Regions from separate parts of the Micromonospora sp. DH14 genome, predicted to be linked through region 1. Evidence: riboswitches for the same ligand, from Rfam matches in the RefSeq annotation. Region 1 holds a riboswitch; the other holds the start of a gene.
The links. Region 1 has a riboswitch for cobalamin ahead of QCZ28_RS17605 (acyl-CoA thioesterase). Riboswitches for the same ligand answer to the same signal wherever they lie in the genome.
Positions count from the first base shown of each region.

Region 2: it holds a riboswitch for cobalamin, as region 1 does, so the genes downstream of both, QCZ28_RS18960 (ribonucleoside-diphosphate reductase subunit alpha) here and QCZ28_RS17605 (acyl-CoA thioesterase) in region 1, are expected to answer to the same signal.

Region 1 is NZ_JARVKT010000012.1:64,564-72,965, forward strand. Features, by position in the region: gene QCZ28_RS17580 (CoA transferase) at 1-380, opposite strand, end outside; gene QCZ28_RS17585 (acyl-CoA dehydrogenase family protein) at 470-1,621, shown strand; gene QCZ28_RS17590 (hypothetical protein) at 1,625-2,683, opposite strand; gene QCZ28_RS17595 (MFS transporter) at 2,680-3,852, opposite strand; gene QCZ28_RS17600 (copper resistance protein CopC) at 3,953-6,001, opposite strand; cobalamin riboswitch at 6,181-6,378, shown strand; gene QCZ28_RS17605 (acyl-CoA thioesterase) at 6,507-7,019, shown strand; gene QCZ28_RS17610 (LysE family translocator) at 7,023-7,649, shown strand; gene QCZ28_RS17615 (ABC transporter substrate-binding protein) at 7,726-8,402, shown strand, end outside.
Region 2 is NZ_JARVKT010000013.1:149,149-157,550, forward strand. Features, by position in the region: gene QCZ28_RS18950 (FadR/GntR family transcriptional regulator) at 103-825, opposite strand; gene QCZ28_RS18955 (enolase C-terminal domain-like protein) at 833-2,227, opposite strand; cobalamin riboswitch at 2,515-2,732, shown strand; gene QCZ28_RS18960 (ribonucleoside-diphosphate reductase subunit alpha) at 2,925-5,243, shown strand; gene QCZ28_RS18965 (ribonucleotide-diphosphate reductase subunit beta) at 5,297-6,292, shown strand; gene QCZ28_RS18970 (MerR family transcriptional regulator) at 6,289-7,203, opposite strand; gene eno (phosphopyruvate hydratase) at 7,322-8,402, shown strand, end outside.

The DNA of each region.
Region 1 (8,402 bases):
CCGGGTCGCTGCCCCCGCAGCCCTGCCAGAATGGCAGCCAGTGCGCCTTGCGCGGCAACCACACCGGCCACTGTGGACACATAGGTCACGCCGAGGCGGGCTGGTCCGCCGGTCGCCCGGCCGTGTGCGGCCATCAACCCCAGGGCGGCCTGGGCGGTCACCTCGTCCAGTAGCCGACCGGTCGGATCCGTCCAGTCGGTCTGGACATCGACACCGTCCACCCGTAGCGGGCCACCGGGACGGTGGCGCGCGCCGAGCAGGGACAGGTGCTCCACAGCGACCGCGTCCGCCGCTGTCGACGCGTCTCCATCGACGAATGTCCCCGTGAGAGGCACCGTGTCCAGCTGCCCGTCCACCACCAGATCGCTACGCACCGGCATCGCCGACATGCGCTACGTTGATCGCCCGCATACCTCAATAGTCGTGCCACGCATCGAGGTAGTTCCCCGCGATCTTCGGGAGTTTGCCGATGACCGAACCGCTTCCCCGCACCGATCTCGCGGGCCGTGTCCGCACCTTCGTCGCCGACAGGGTCATCCCCGCGGAGACGCTTCTGCTCGCGGGCGGGGAGGCGGGCACGCGGACCATGCGGGCATTGCAGCACGAGGCACGAGAGGCCGGCCTCTGGGCGCTGCCGCTGCCGACGCACCTCGGTGGACACGGTTTGGACCTGAGCGCCTACGCACCGCTGGCCGAAATCGAGGGACGCTCCGATTGTGGGCCGACGGCGCTCGGCTCGGATCTGCTGCTCGATGCCCTCATGCTCGACCGGCACGCCACCGCGACGGTCCGGGAGCGCCACCTCGCGCCGATGACCCGCGGTGGGAGTGGGCCGAGCTTCGCCATGACCGAACCGGGTATCGCCGGCTCCGACCCCTCCGGGCTGGGCACCACCGCCACCCTCGATGGCGACAGCTGGCGGATCACCGGTCGCAAGTGGTTCACCTCCCGTGCCGCGACCGCCGCGTTCACCACAGTCGTCTGCCGCACCGCCGCGAACGTCGACAACCGCAACGCGTTCTCCCTGCTCGTCGTCCCCACCGACGCGGCGGGCTACCGCGTCGTACGGGAACTGCCCGTTCTCGGCGCGGGCGGCCAGTACGAGATCGTCCTCGATGACGTGCGTGTCCCCGCTGATCATCTCCTCGGTGAGCCCGGCCAGGGGCTGCGCATCGTCGGTGAACGACTCGCGCTCGGCCGGACCCTGCGCTGCCTGCGCTGGCTCGGTCAGGCCCAACGCGCCCACGACCTCATGCTGACCCGGCTGACCACCCGCCACGCCCACGGCGGCCCTCTTGCCGAACAGCAACTCCTGCACAGCCTCGTCTTCGACAGCCACGCCGATATCGCCGCCGCCCGTGCCCTCACCTACGCCGCCGTCGACGCCCTCACCAACGGCGGCGACGCCCGCATCGCGGTCGGCACCGCCAAGGTCGTCACCGCCCGCGCCCTGCACGCGGTCGTCGACCGGGCCATCCAGGTCCACGGCGCCGAAGGGCTCACCGACGACACCCCACTGCCGATGCTGGCCCGCACCGCCCGCGCGGCCCGGATCCTCGACGGCCCCGACGAACTGCACATCACCACGGTGGCCCGTCGCCTGCTCAGGGTTTCACGCTGAGCGCTACCAGGGATGCTCCCGCACCCGTCCGGTCAGCACGGCGAGGATGGCAGTCAGGAAGTAGCTGCCCCACACCAGCTCGTGCCGGGTGCCGACCCCGCCGGTCAGGTCGTAGCAGCCGTCGCGCAGCACTCCGTCGTCGTCGAGGTGGTGGTCGGTCACGGCGTCCGCGATGGCGCGAGCCGCCGCACCCCAGCCACCGTCCCCGGTCACCTCGGACAGGGTGAGTAGACCGGCTGCGGTGATCACCACTGCTGAGGTGTCCACCGGTGTTCCGGGTCGACCGAGCACCGTGGCTGGAACATCGTGCCCGACCTGGTCCAGCCACCATTGGGCCGCCCGGCAGCCGGCCTCGGTGAAGTCGCCTCCCCACTGCCGCGCACAGGCGGCCAACCCCAGCACGCCCCACGCCTGCCCGCGCGCCCAGACAGCCGAGGACGGCGCCTCGTCGACCGGTGCGCCGTCGGCGTGCAGGAGCACCTCCGGCCGGATCCGGCCGTCAACGCCCACCAACACCTGCACGTGCCGCTCGGCATGGGCCCGGGCCAGCCTGTCCAGGTCGTGCCGACCCGCATGGGCGGCCATCGTGAGCAGGGACACCGTCCCCGCCAGGGCATCCACACCCGCCTTCGGCGCCGGGCCAGCGCCGAAGGCGTCACCGACCGGGATCAGTCCCAGGTTGCCGTCGAATGCGCCCGCCAACGCGTCCGCACCGTCGAGCGCGATCCGGCGGGCGAGAGCGTCCGCGCAGATGCGGTGCCCCTGGGCCGCGCCGTACCAGAACGTCATCCCCCGGGTCACCGTGGCATCGGCGGTGCGAGGGGCGAGTCGATGCGTCCACTCCCGTGCGGTGGCCTGGTCGGCGGGCAGTCCGGTGACCGCGGTCCGCAGCCACCACCAGCCGGCCCAGAACCCGCCCGTCCAGGACCCTCGGCGCGTCGACACCCATGCCCCGGAGACCGGATCCGCGTACAGCGGGAACCGGTCACCCACCTGCCCGGCGACCATCGGAACCCGCCGCAGCAGCGCCTCCAACGCCGTCTCGTAGCGGTGGTCGTTCACGCGGCGACCGGCTCACGGGCGCTGGCCGAGCGAACCCGCACCGCCAGCGCCGCCGTACCGGCGAACACCGCGCCGACGACCAGCCACGCCACACCCCACCCGCCGACGTCCGCGCACCAGCCGACCGCCGCCGGCCCGACCACGAAGCCGCTGAAGAAGCCCAACGACACCAGCCCCGACGCCTGCCCCAGCGCCTTGCCCCGGCGCAGCACCATCAACATCGACACCGCGTTCGCCGCCGTCGCTGATCCGCCGACCACCACCGCGCCGACCCACACCAGACCCGACCAGAGGTGATCGGCGGCGAACACCAGCACCACCCCCACGACGGCCGCCGCCGCCAGCCAGGCCAACGCCACCACCACATCCGGCGTACGGTCCGCCCACCGGCCCCACCACACCCGCGCGAGCAGGCCCGTCACCCCGAACGTGGCGAGGAGTAACCCGGCCGCACCGGTGCCCAGGTCCAGCCGCTGTGTCGCGTACAGCGGGAGGTAGGTGTTGACCGCCGCCAGCCCGGTGCCCAGCAGCAGCGAGAACGCCACCAGCCAGGCGAGCCAACCCGACGGCCTTGACAGCCGCCACCACCGCCCGATCGCCGCCTGCCGCCCGGACGCCGGAGCCCACCACCACACCGCGACCACCACCGCCAGCGGCACCACAGTCGACACCCGCAGCGCCACCCGCCACCCGGCCATCGCCGCCACCGCCGGCAGGACGAGACCGCAGGCGAACGCCGCCGCCTGCACCCCGGCCTGCTTCACCCCGATCGCCGTACCCCGGCGCTCCGCCGGAACCGCCTGAGCCACCAGCACGTTCGTGGCCGGATTGGCCAGGGCCTGACCCACGCCCGCCACCGCCACCGCCGCCAGCAGCCACCCGTAGCTGGGTGCCACCGATGCGCCGAGCAGAGCCACCACCACCGCCCCACACAACGCGACCAGCCCTCGTCTGGCTCCCCACAGGTCGATCAGGTGACCGGCCAGGAGCGACACTCCCGCCGCGACGGCAAATGACACCGTCACCAGCCCACCCACCGCTGCCCGGGACAGGCCCAGATCGGCCACCAGGAACGGCGCCAACGCCGACGTGGCGTACAGGACCGTCATAGACGTGGCCATCGCCGCCGTCGCCACTCCCGTCGGGGCCCACCAGCGACCAGTCGTCATCAACGCACCCCGTCCCGATCGCGCCATGCCCGTCGAGAGTGAGTCGGCCGACGGCGGGAACCAGTTCCCGGCTTTAGGGGTCAGATTCGCAAACGTCCGTTCAGGGCACGTTGATCGTGTACTCGGCGGTGTGCACCTTGCCGGCAGTCTGGAAGTCGAAGAAGGCCCGGTACCGGCCCGAACTCGGTGCGGTCAGCCAGAACTTGACAGTCCCGTCAACCAACTCCGGCTCGGGGTGGACGTGTACGTACCCGAGGTCGCCCTCGCGTACGACGACCAGGTGCCCGTACGCGCCCAGGTACCGCTCCAGCTGCGCCGGTACGGTCGTGTCGGCGCTGACCTGGAACTGCATCGGCGCCGTCACCCCCACCGTCGGGGTGCCGTTCATCGCCACCGTGTACGGACCGGCCGTCGCCTCGGCCTGCGCGGGCGGCAACGCAACGGGGGTGTGTGCGCCAGGTACGGTGTGGTCGACGCCCAGCACGAGCGGGATCTGCGCGCCGCTCGGCGCGGTGACGGAGAAGTCCGCGTAGAGGCGGTAGCCGCCGGGCCGGGCCAGCGTCAGGGGAACGCTCCAAGTGCCGTCGGGCGCCATCGTCGGGTGCAGGTGCTGGTAGCCGGATAGGTCGCGACCCACCACGATCATGTGCAACGGCTTGTCGTGAACGACCGCGAAGCGGGTCGCCGCCTGCCGGTCGGTCCCCACGATCCGGAACCGGTAGTCGGCGCGTACGCCGGGCGGTTGGGACCGCTCCAGTGGTTGCAGGGTGTACCCGTTGGCGCTGACCGTCGTCCCGGTGGCCAGTGTCTCGCCGGTTGAGCCGTCACCCGGATGGGTGTGGGGTCCGATCCCCGGCGCGTGTTGGTGCCCATCACCGGCGGACACTGCCTGCCCCGAGGCCGGCGACCCGCCCGCTGGCTGGCGTGCGCTGGTAGCCGCTGGGCTCTGGCCGGCGGTGCCCATGCGGGCCAGCCCAAATCCGGCCAGCAGGGCCAGCACCAGCCCACCGACGAGCAGCGCCAGGTGGCTGTTGCTCAGCCGCGATCCCGGTGCCATGGCGGCGACGTCCACATCAGACGGTGATGCGGGGGTGACGAGCCCGGACGGCGACTCACCGTCGGTTCTGGCGAGGGGATCTGCCTCGCGATCGGTCGGAACCGGATCGACCGCGACACCCGTTCGGGCCACGACAGCCGTGTTGCCCTTGCGCGCCGCAGGTACGGTGCTGGGTCGCCGCTTGCGGTCGGTGGCGGGCCCATTGGCGCCTGTGGTGCCGGCGGCCTTGCCGACGACGGCCTTGTGTCCGGAGCGGGCGCCGGTCTTGCCGACGACGGTCTTGTGTCCGGAACGACCACCGGGGCTGCCTCGGCCGGCGGACGCGGGCGAGGTGCGGCTCCGGCCGGTGGGCCTTGCCCTGGGCGCGGAGCGGCGACGCCAAGCGATCAATCCGGCAGCCGCTGCCGCGACCGCCGCCGCCATGCCGGCCCAGGCCATCGCTCCGGGGCCGTCGTCGTCACTCGACTCGACCGGAGCAGCCGCCGCCGGTGCGGTCACCGACTCGGCCGCTGTGGTCGGCACCGCAGACGCTTGCCCAGGCGCTTTGTGCTGGTCGATGGCGGCCAGCAGCGCCGGGTCCGGCTGGTTCGTCGGCGGGTTCCACCCCTGCGGCGCCGCCGTCGCCCGACCGTCGTAGCGGAACGTCATGGTGCCTCGCACGGTGTCGCCGTCCGAGGCGACCGACAGGTAGCTCACCGAGTACTGACCCTTGGCGGGCAGATGCGCGACGGCTATCACCGCCGGGAATCCTGTCGTGTATTCGCGGGGCTCGAACTGCCCGTTGACCAGGAAGTACTCCCGCACCGGTTTGTCCAGCGGCTTCGGCTCCCCGTACGTCCAGCCGTTGTCGACCCGGCTGCCACCCGGGGCGGTGATGGTGAAGTACGCGTTGGCGGCGACCTTCTCGGTGAAGAACAGCTGCACCGACGTCAACGGCCCACTCACCGTGGCGCCGGCCACCGGTGTGGACATGGCGAGAGTCCCGTGAGCTGCGGCCGGCGGAGCGGACGCGAGCAGTGTGACCGCCGTGGCGAGAGCGAGCGCGAGCAGGCCCGAGACCAGCCGTCGAGGAGCCTGAGGGAGACGACGCATCTGAATATCCTCACCGTGGCGAGGCTTTTCGCAAGGGGTCGCGATCTTTTTCCTCAAATAGCAAAAGTTGGATACGGTCCGGTTCCAGCTCTGTGTCGCACTTGTGAAAGGCTGTGCCGCCGCCCTGCCGGGCTGGCCGGGCGGCTCCGCTGACCGGTTATGCTCGCGGGCGGCGCTGGTTCGCCCGGTCATCAGCTGGCCGGGCGTCGTAAGAGGGAACCCGGTGAAAATCCGGGGCTGCCCCGCAGCGGTGAGCGGGAACGACCGCCGTCATGAGCACTGGGCCAGTGGCCTGGGAAGCGACGGCCAGTAGGAGACCGGCCAAGAGCCGGTCGGGCCCGCGAGTCCGAAGACCTGCCGGCGCTGCGTACACGACCGTGTGCGCTGCCGTCGGCCTCGCGGGTGGGCTGAGCGGGTGACGCGCCGGGTGCTGTGCGCCGGTGTGTCCTCGTCAGCGTGTGCCCGTGTTCCGGCGGTGTGGTTTCCCGAGGGACGGACTACCGCTGTGCACGACATCATCACGATCGCCGGTCGACCACCGTCGGCGTCGCACCTGACCCTGTCGCAGATCATGGACCAGCATCACACCAACCTGATGGGTACGGTCCACGGCGGCCGGATCCTCAACCTCATCGACTCGGTCGCCGGGGTGGTCGCCGCCCGGCACTCCGACGGGCCGGCGGTGACCGCCGCGATCGACGAGACCGCGTTCCTGCGCGCGGTGCGGGTCGGCGACGTCGTGCACGTCGACGCCCGGATCACCTGGGCCGGTCGCAGCTCGATGGAGGTGGCGGTCAAGGTGACCGCCGACCGATGGGACCGGGCGGTGCCGCCCACCGACGTGGCCACCGCCCACCTGGTCATGGTCGCCATCGACGACGACGGCCAGCCCCGTGCGGTGCCGCCGCTGCTACCCGAGACCGACGGGGACCGGCGGCGGTACCGCGAGGCGGAGATCCGCCGCGAGCACCGGTTGGCGCTGCGCCGGGCGCTGCTCGACGGCGCCGAGGAGGGCTGAGACATGTTCGGTCTCACCGTCGCGGCGCTGGCCGGCTACCTGGCCGCGATCGTCGTCCTCATGGTCACGCCCGGCCCGGACATGATGTTCGTGCTGGCCAATGCCGCCCGTTACGGCACCCGCGCGGGGGTGGTGGCCGCGCTGGGCGTGGCCACCGGGGAGGCGGTGCACATCGCGGCGGTCGTCTGCGGACTCGCCACGCTGATCTCCGCCTCGCCGGTGCTGTTCGCCGTGATCCGTTGGGTCGGTGCGGCGTACCTGATCATCCTCGGGGTGCGGGCCCTACGCGGCGCCGGCGTCGCGCCCAACGGCGAACCGGAGCAGGGCGCTAACTCCGGGCGGGCCTTCCTGCGTGGGTTGGTGACCAATCTCCTCAATCCTAAGATGATCCTGTTCAGCGTGGCGTTCCTGCCCCAGTTCGTCGACCCGGACCAGGGCAACGCCACCGCTCAACTGGTGCTTCTCGGTGCGGTCTTCGTCACGGTGCAACTCGCCGTTGACATCGCCCTGGGCGCTGGTGCCGGGCGTCTCGGCAGTCGCATGGTCGACGGTCGCTGGTCGCGGCGCATCAACCGGATGTGCGCGGCCGCGTTCGTCGCGCTCGGGGTACGCCTTGCGCTCGGGTCGTAGCGACGGTCGGTGACCGCCGCCGTGGTCCCGCTGTCGCAGTGGACGTGGCGTGGTCATGCCTGATAGGCAGGCGGGTGTGCGCATCGTTTCCCTGCTGCCGGCGGCCACGGACATCGTGGCCATGCTTGGCCTGACCGAGCATCTGGTCGGGCGTACGCACGAGTGTGACTGGCCACCGGGGGCCTTGGCCGACATCCGGGCGGTGACCGCGACCTCCCTGCCCGAGGCCTTGACGAGTCGGGAGATCTCGGCGGCGATCGCTGGTGACGCGCACCGAGGATCGTCGTTGTACCAGCTCGACGTCGCCATGCTGGAGGGGTTGAAGCCGGATCTGATCCTGACCCAGGATCTGTGTGATGTGTCTGCGGTCTCCTATGCGCGGGTCAACGACGCGGTCCGGCTGATCGATTTCGATACCAGGGTGGTGTCCCTGGAGGCGAGGACGATCAGCGGGATCCTGGACACGGTCGACGCCGTGGCCGCCCTGACCGACACCGGGGGCAGGGCGGCGCAGATCCGGGCGGACGCCGAGCGTCGACTCGCCGCGTTGCCTGGCCCGTCGTCCGACGCGCCGACGGTGCTGTTCGTCGAGTGGCTCGACCCTCTGATGCCGGGCGGGCACTGGGTGCCCGAGCAGATTGCCTTCGCGGGCGGCCGGTCGTTGCTGCTCGGTCCGGGGGCGCACAGCACCCCGCACCTGTGGTCGGTGGTCGCCGACCTGGCCCCGGACGTGGTGGTGTTCGGGCCGTGTGG
Region 2 (8,402 bases), on a different contig from region 1:
TCGGTGGTGTGTCTCCGGGTCGACCCGTGGGGTTCGATCAGTGGCTGGGGCGGGGCGTGGGGTGGACGCCCGGGCCGCCGCTCGACGTGCAGTCGTGCGCGGTCACGAGCGGGCCGTCTCGATGTTCGCGTCGGCGTCGTCGGGCGACCCTTGCAACGACTCCTCCACACCGATCAGGTGGTTGGCCATCCGGGTGCGGGCCCGCTCCGGGTCGCGCGCCACGAGGGCCTTCAGGATCGCCACATGTTCGTCGTGGGTCCGCAGGTCCGCGCCCTCCTCGTGCAGGCTGCGCCAGAGCCGGCCGCGGATGGTGCGCCCGGCGAAGGCCTCGATCAGGCCGACGAGCACCGGATTCTCGGCGTGCACGGCGATGATCCGGTGGAAGGCGATGTCGATCTCCATGATCCGCTCGTGGTCCTGCGGCGACTGGCCGACCAGCCGGGCCGCCTCGTCGAGCAGGTTTCCCGCCTGAGCCAACGCCTCGTCGGTGATCCTGGTGGCCGCCAACCGGGCGGCCTCGCACTCCAGCAGTCGCCGGACGGTGTGGATGTGCCGCGGGTCGCCCTGACCCTGGAAGTCGACCACGAAACCCATCGGGGCCAGCAGTTGCGGGGCGTCGAGGTTGGTGACGTAGGTGCCGTCGCCCTGGCGGATGTTGACGATGCCGAGGATCGACAGCGCGGACATCCCCTCGCGCAGCGAGCCCCGTGAGACGCCGAGCGACTCGGCGAGGTCCTTCTCGACGGGCAGCCGGTCACCGGGCCTGAACTGCCCTTCGAGGATCATCCGTTTGATGCCGTTGACCACTTCGTCTGTGCGAGACATGCTTCCCCTAGCGGCCGACGGGGGTGGCCTGTCCACCCGCGATCACGTACGCCTCCGGAGATGACACGGTAGTCGGGTCTGCCGCGGCCCAGTAGTGGCCGTCGGGAAACCGGTAGAGCGTGACCGACTCGGGACGCATCCGGGTGGAGTAGCCGGGCTGGCTGGGCAGGACGTAACCGCTTCCCGAGCCGGTGTCGCGGATGATGCACGGGTCGGTGAAGTGTTCGTGCAGGTGGTCGACGAACTCGGTGACCCGGTTGGTGAGATCCCCCGAGATCGCCACGTAGTCGAGCACCGAGACGTGTTGGACCATCTCGCACAGCCCGACCCCGCCGGCGTGGGGGCACACCGGGATGTCGAACTTCGCGGCGAGCAGCAGCACGGCGACGATCTCGTTGATGCTGGCCAACCTGCCGGTGTCGAGCTGGCAGAAGTCGATGGCCTCGGCCTGGAACAGCTGCTTGAACATCACCCGGTTGTGGCAGTGCTCGCCGGTGGCCACGCCGATCGGAGCGACGGCACGGCGGACGGCGGCGTGGCCGAGGATGTCGTCGGGGCTGGTCGGCTCCTCGATCCAGAGCGGCTTGAACCGGGCGAGGGCGGTGACCCACTCGATGGCCTGGCCGACATCCCACACCTGGTTGGCGTCGATCATCAGGTTGCGGTCCGGGCCGAGGATCTCCCGGGCGATCGCGCAGCGGCGGATGTCGTCGTCGAGGTTGGCGCCGACCTTGAGCTTGACGTAGCCGTAGCCGCTGTCCACCGCCTCCTGGCACAGCCGGCGCAGCTTGTCGTCGCCGTAGCCGAGCCAGCCCGCCGAGGTGGTGTAGGCGGGGTAGCCGGTCCGGTCGAGCTCGGCGAGGCGGGCGGCCTTCGTGCCTTCCTTGGCGCGCAGGATGGCCAACGCCTCGTCCCGGGTCAAAGCGTCGGAGAGGTAGCGCAGGTCCGCGATGTCGACGAGTTGCTCGGGGGACATGTCGACGAGCAGCCGCCACAGTGGCTTGTCGGCGACCCGGGCGGCCAGGTCCCACGACGCGTTCAGCACGGCCGCCAGCGACAGGTGGACGACGCCCTTCTCGGGGCCGAGCCAGCGCAGCTGCGAGTCGGAGGTCAGGAGGCGGTAGACGGCGCCCATGTCCGCCGCCATCGTCGCCACGTCCAGGCCCACGAGGCGCTGTGCCTGGTGGACCGCCGCCGCCGCGACGATGTCGTTGCCACGGCCGATGGTGAAGGTCAGCCCGTGCCCCGCGAGCGGCGCGCCCGCGCCGTCGACGCCGTCGGTGTGCAGCACGACGTAGGCCGCCGAGTAGTCGCCGTCCTTGTTCATGGCGTCTGACCCGTCAGCGGTCAGGGAGGTGGGGAAGCGGACGTCCTCGACGGTGACGGCAGTGATCTGCGGCATGCGCTCCTCGCCCGGCTAGGCTAAAGATCAGATGATAACTAGGAGTATACGGACGGCTCGTTGAGCGCGTCAACGTTGTCGATCACTACGGACACCCAGACATATGATGTTTGTGTCGGGTGTCGGTCCACTGACCATTGTCAACACCGGCGCGGAGAATCGTGCCCCCGGTGCCGGCGTCCTCCGGGGCGGCGTGCGCGGCCCGGGTGGTGACGGTGGTCACCGCGCTGGCCGCCGACACGCCCGAAACCGACATGTGGGGTGTGACAACGGCTGCGTCCCTATATATGGTGTCGAGCGCAGCTGGTTCGGCCGCTCATCCGGCGCGGTCGAGGCAACAGGGAACCCGGTGGAAATCCGGGACTGTCCCGCAGCGGTGAGTGGGAACGACCGCCGTCATCAGCACTGGGCCACCCATCGGCCTGGGAAGCGACGGCCACTAGGAGACCGGCGAGCCCGGTCGTGCCCGCGAGTCCGAAGACCTGCCAGCGCGCCGCGTACCCGCACCCGGGTGCGCGGCGGTCCGAGGCCGCGTGGGACGGCTGACGCCACCTGATCCCACGCCGCGCCGGCGTGGCGTCCGTCGGTGTCTGTCTCCTCGCGTCCGGGCCACCAGGTCTCGAACTCCGAGGAGCGAGTGGTGACAGTCACCCAGGTAGTCCCGGCCGCCGCCGACACGCCCGCGCGGCGGACGCCGATGCGGGTCCGCAAGCGCGACGGCGCTACCGAGCCCGTGGACGTGAACAAGATCGTCCGGGCGGTCGAGCGGTGGGCCGACGACCTGACCGACGTCGACCCGATGCGGGTGGCCACCCGCACCATCAGCGGCCTCTACGACGGCGCCACCACCGCCGAACTGGACCGGCTCTCCATCCAGACCGCGGCCGAGATGATCGGCGAGGAGCCGCAGTACTCCCGCCTCGCCGCGCGGCTGCTGGCCGGCTACGTCGACAAGGAGGTACGCCGGCAGGGCATCACCTCGTTCAGCGCGGCGATCCGGGTCGGCCACGCCGAGGGTCTGATCGGCGACGACACCGCCGCGTTCGTCGCCGCACACGCCACGACCCTCGATGCCGCCGTCGACCCGGACGGCGACCGCCGGTTCGAGTACTTCGGCCTGCGCACCGTGTACGACCGCTACCTGCTGCGCCACCCCACCAACCGACTGGTGCTGGAGACCCCGCAGTACTGGCTGCTGCGGGTGGCCTGCGGCCTGTCCCGGACGGCGGACGAGGCGGTCGGCTTCTACCGACTGATGTCCAGCCTGGCCTACCTGCCCAGCTCACCGACCTTGTTCAACTCCGGGACCCGGCACACCCAGATGTCCTCCTGCTACCTGGTCGACTCCCCGCTCGACGAGTTGGACTCGATCTACGCCCGGTACGCCCAGGTCGCCAACCTGTCCAAGTTCGCCGGTGGCATCGGCATCGCGTACTCCCGGGTCCGCTCCCGCGGCGCGCTGATCCGGGGCACCAACGGGCAGTCCAACGGGATCGTGCCGTGGCTGCGCACCCTGGACGCGAGCGTGGCGGCGGTCAACCAGGGTGGCCGGCGCAAGGGCGCCGCCTGCGTCTACCTGGAGCCGTGGCACCCGGACATCGAGGAGTTCCTGCACCTGCGGGACAACACCGGCGAGGACGCCCGGCGCACCCACAACCTGAACCTGGCCAACTGGATCCCGGACGAGTTCATGCGCCGGGTCGAGGCCGACGAGATGTGGTCGCTGTTCGACCCGCACGAGGTGCCCGATCTGCCCGACCTGTGGGGGGAGCGGTTCGACGCCGCGTACCGGGAGGCCGAGGCGCAGGGCCGGTACGTGCGGCAGGTCCCGGCGCGGGAGCTGTACGGCACGATGATGCGCACCCTGGCCCAGACCGGCAACGGCTGGATGACCTTCAAGGACGCGTCGAACCGGCTGTGCAACCAGACCGCCGAGCCGGGCAACGTGGTGCACCTGTCCAACCTCTGCACCGAGATCGTCGAGGTGTCCAGCGACGCCGAGACCGCCGTGTGCAACCTGGGCTCGGTGAACCTCGCCGCCCACCTCGCCGACGGCGGCATCGACTGGGAGCGGCTGCGCGCCACGGTGCGGACCGCGGTGACCTTCCTCGACCGGGTCATCGACATCAACTACTACCCGACCGCGCAGGCGGCGGCGAGCAACCCCCGCTGGCGGCCGGTCGGGCTCGGGCTGATGGGCCTGCAGGACGTCTTCTTCACCCTGCGGCTGCCGTTCGACTCGCCGGCCGCCCGGGAACTGTCCACCCGGATCAGCGAGGAGCTGTACCTGACCGCGCTGGAGACCTCCGCCGACCTGGCCCGCGACTTCGGCGCGCACCCGGCGTACCCGCAGACCCGGGCCGCGCGGGGCCAGCTCCAGCCCGACCTGTGGGGTGTCGAGGGTACCCAGACGGCCCGCTGGGACGCCCTGCGCGAGCGGGTCGAGGCGTACGGGCTGCGCAACTCGCTGCTGGTGGCGGTCGCGCCGACCGCCACCATCGCCTCGATCGCCGGGTGCTACGAGTGCATCGAGCCGCAGGTGTCCAACCTGTTCAAGCGCGAGACCCTGTCGGGGGAGTTCCTCCAGGTCAACACCGCTCTGGTTCGGGAGTTGAAGGCACGCGGTCTGTGGACCGAGCGGATCCGTTCGGCGATCAAGCGGGCCGAGGGGTCGGTGCAGGACATCGCCGAGCTGCCGGCCGGCGTACGGGAGCTGTTCCGCACCGCGTGGGAGCTGCCGCAGCGGGCGCTGATCGACCTGGCCGCCGCCCGCGCCCCGTTCATCGACCAGTCCCAGTCGCTGAACCTGTTCCTGGCCGCGCCGACCATCGGCAAGCTCTCCTCGATGTACCTCTACGCCTGGAAGGCCGGCCTGAAGACCACGTACTACCTGCGCTCGCGCCCCGCGACGCGGATCCAGCAGGCCACCGTCAGCGCCGTCGCCCCCGTCGTCGTCGACGCCGACGCGCTGGCCTGCTCACTGGAGAACCCCGAGTCGTGCGAGGCCTGCCAGTGAGCCCCGCCGACGCCACCACCACCGACGCCGCCACCGATACGAGGACCACGCACATGCTGCTCGACCCCGGGATGGACCTCACCCTGCGCCCGATGCGCTACCCGCACTTCTTCGACCGGTTCCGCGACGCCATCCGCAACACCTGGACCGTCGAGGAGGTCGACCTGCACGCCGACCTCGCCGACCTGGACAAGTTGTCGCCGGCCGAACGGCACCTGGTCAGCCGCCTGGTGGCGTTCTTCGCCACCGGCGACACGATCGTCGCCAACAACCTGGTGCTCAACCTCTACCAGCACGTCAACAGCCCCGAGGGCCGCCTCTACCTGTCCCGGCAGCTGTTCGAGGAGGCGGTGCACGTCCAGTTCTATCTGAACCTGCTCGACACGTACGTGCCCGACGAGACCGAACGCTTCGAGGCCTTCGCGGCGATCGAGAACATCCCCTCGATCCGGCGCAAGGCCGAGTTCTGCTTCCGCTGGATCGACTCCCTGGGCGACCTGCGGGAGTTGCGGACCCGCGACGACCGGCGGACGTTCCTGCTGAACCTGATCTGCTTCGCCGCCTGCATCGAGGGGTTGTTCTTCTACGGCGCGTTCGCCTACGTCTACTTCCTGCGCTCCCGCGGCCTGTTGCACGGCCTCGCCTCCGGCACCAACTGGGTGTTCCGCGACGAGTCCATGCACATGGCGTTCGCGTTCGACGTCGTCGACACCGTCCGCGCCGAGGAGCCGGACCTCTTCGACGACGACCTCGCCGACCAGGTCCGGCAGATGCTCACCGAGGCCGTCGAGTGTGAGGTGCAGTTCGCCGAGGACCTGCTGGGTCACGGCGTGCCCGGTCTGACCCTGGCCGACATGCGGGAGTATCTCCAGCACGTCGCCGACCGCCGCCTCGCCCAGCTCGGCATCCCGGCGCACTACGGGTCGAGCAATCCGTTCGGTTTCATGGAGTTGCAGGACGTGCAGGAGCTGTCCAACTTCTTCGAGCGGCGGGTGTCGGCGTACCAGGTCGGGGTGAGCGGCACCGTCGCCTTCGACGACGAGTTCTAGGCGGCGACCGATCCGGGGGCCTGGCGTCGCTTGGTGAGCCACCGCATCACGTGCAGGGGGTGCGACGCCGGGTCCTGGATCGGGTGGAAGACGTGTTCGACCACGCCGTCGGCGATGATCAACGTCAGCCGCTCGTAGAGCGTCATGTCGCCGGCGGTACGGGTCGGCAGACGCAGCGCGGCGGCCAGGGTCAGCCTCGGGTCGGGGATCAGCGGGTACGGCAGCCGCAGCCGGTGCGCGAGTTCACGCTGGTAGCCGGTCGACTGCGCGGACAGCCCGTACACCCGGGCGGCGCCGGCGGCGCGCAGCTCCGCGTGGTGGTCGCGGAACCAGGCGGCCTGCTCGGTGCTGCCCCGGGCGCCGTGGATCTCCAGCAGCCCATTGGGCAGGTCGACGCCCGGCCGCCCGGTCAGCGGGTAGACGAAGATGACGGTGCGCCCGGCGCCGAGCGCGCCGAGGTCGACCGGGCGGCCGTCGGTGCCGTAGAAGGACAGCGGTGGCACTGTGGCGCCGACCAGCCCGGTGGGGTCGGCGCCCTCCACCTGACTGCCGGGTACGACCTGGGTCGCGGCGGCGTCGAGGCGCGCGTCCAACGCGTCCCGCTGGGCGGTCAACCTGCCGATCCGTTCCTGCAGGTTGGTGATGGTGCTGCGGTACGTGGCCACCGCCGCAGCGCACACGTCGGTGTCGTCGGCACCACCGGCGATCGACTCGACGAACGGTCGGGTCTCCTCGACGGTCAGGCCGAGCGCCATCAGCTCGCGGATCTGGGCCACCAGCCGCACCGCGATCGGGTCGTACTCCCGGTAGCCGTTGCTCAACCGCCGGGGCACGACCAGCCCGGCCGACTCGTAGTACCGCAGTGCCCGGACCGTGGTTCCGGTCCGTCGTGCCAACTCACCCACCCGCATCCCGCGACCCTAAACCCGCACCCCGGGGTACGGGTCAACGTGTCCATCGTCGCGGTGTCAGGGCCGCCGTTTCCTGCCAGTCTGGCGGTGAAACAGCAGCTTGAGCAGGGAGTGTGCGATGACGGCAATCAGTCGGGTGCGGGGTCGGCAGATCCTCGACAGCAGGGGCAACCCGACGGTGGAGGCCGACGTGGTCCTCGCCGACGGGTCGACCGGACGGGCCGCCGTGCCGTCCGGCGCGTCGACGGGGGCCAACGAGGCGGTCGAGCGGCGCGACGGGGACCTGACGCGTTTTCACGGCAAGGGGGTCAGCGCGGCCGTCGCCGCGGTGAACGGGGAGATCGCCGACGCGGTGCGCGGGCTCGACGCGGAGGACCAGGCCCTGATCGACGAGACGATGATCGACCTCGACGGTTCCAAGGACAAGGGCCGACTGGGCGCCAACGCGATCCTGGCGGTGTCCCTGGCGACCGCGAAGGCGGCGGCGTCGGCCCACCGGCAGCCGCTCTACCGCTACGTCGGTGGCGTCGGCGCCCGCCTGCTGCCGGTGCCGATGATGAACATCATCAACGGTGGCGCGCACGCCGACAATCCGCTCGACTTCCAGGAGTTCATGATCGCCCCGGTCGGCGCGCGGACCTTCGCCGAGGCGGTCCGGATGGGCTCGGAGGTCTTCCACACCCTCAGGGCGTCCCTGGCCGCGGCCGGGCACAACACCAACGTCGGTGACGAGGGTGGCTTCGCCCCGAACGTCACGGACGCCGACGAGGCACTGCGGTTCGTGCTGCGCGCCATCGAGGACACCGGTTACCAGCCCGGTTCCGACGTGCTGATCTGCCTCGACCCGGCCAGTTCGGAGTTCTTCCGCGACGGCGTCTACGACTACGTCGGCGAGGGACGTCAGCGCACCGTCGACGAGCACATCGACTACCTGCTGGACCTGCTCTCCCGCTACCCGATCAGCTCGATCGAGGACCCGATGGCCGAGGACGACATCGCCGGCTGGCAGCGGCTGACGGCGGCGGCGGGGGAGCGCGTGCAGTTGGTCGGCGACGACGTGTTCTGCACCGACGTCGACCGGCTGCGTGACGGGATCGACGGCGGTTACGCCAACGCGATCCTGGTCAAGGTCAACCAGATCGGCACGCTCACCGAGACCCTGGCGACGGTGGACGCCGCCCACAAGGCCGGGTACCGGG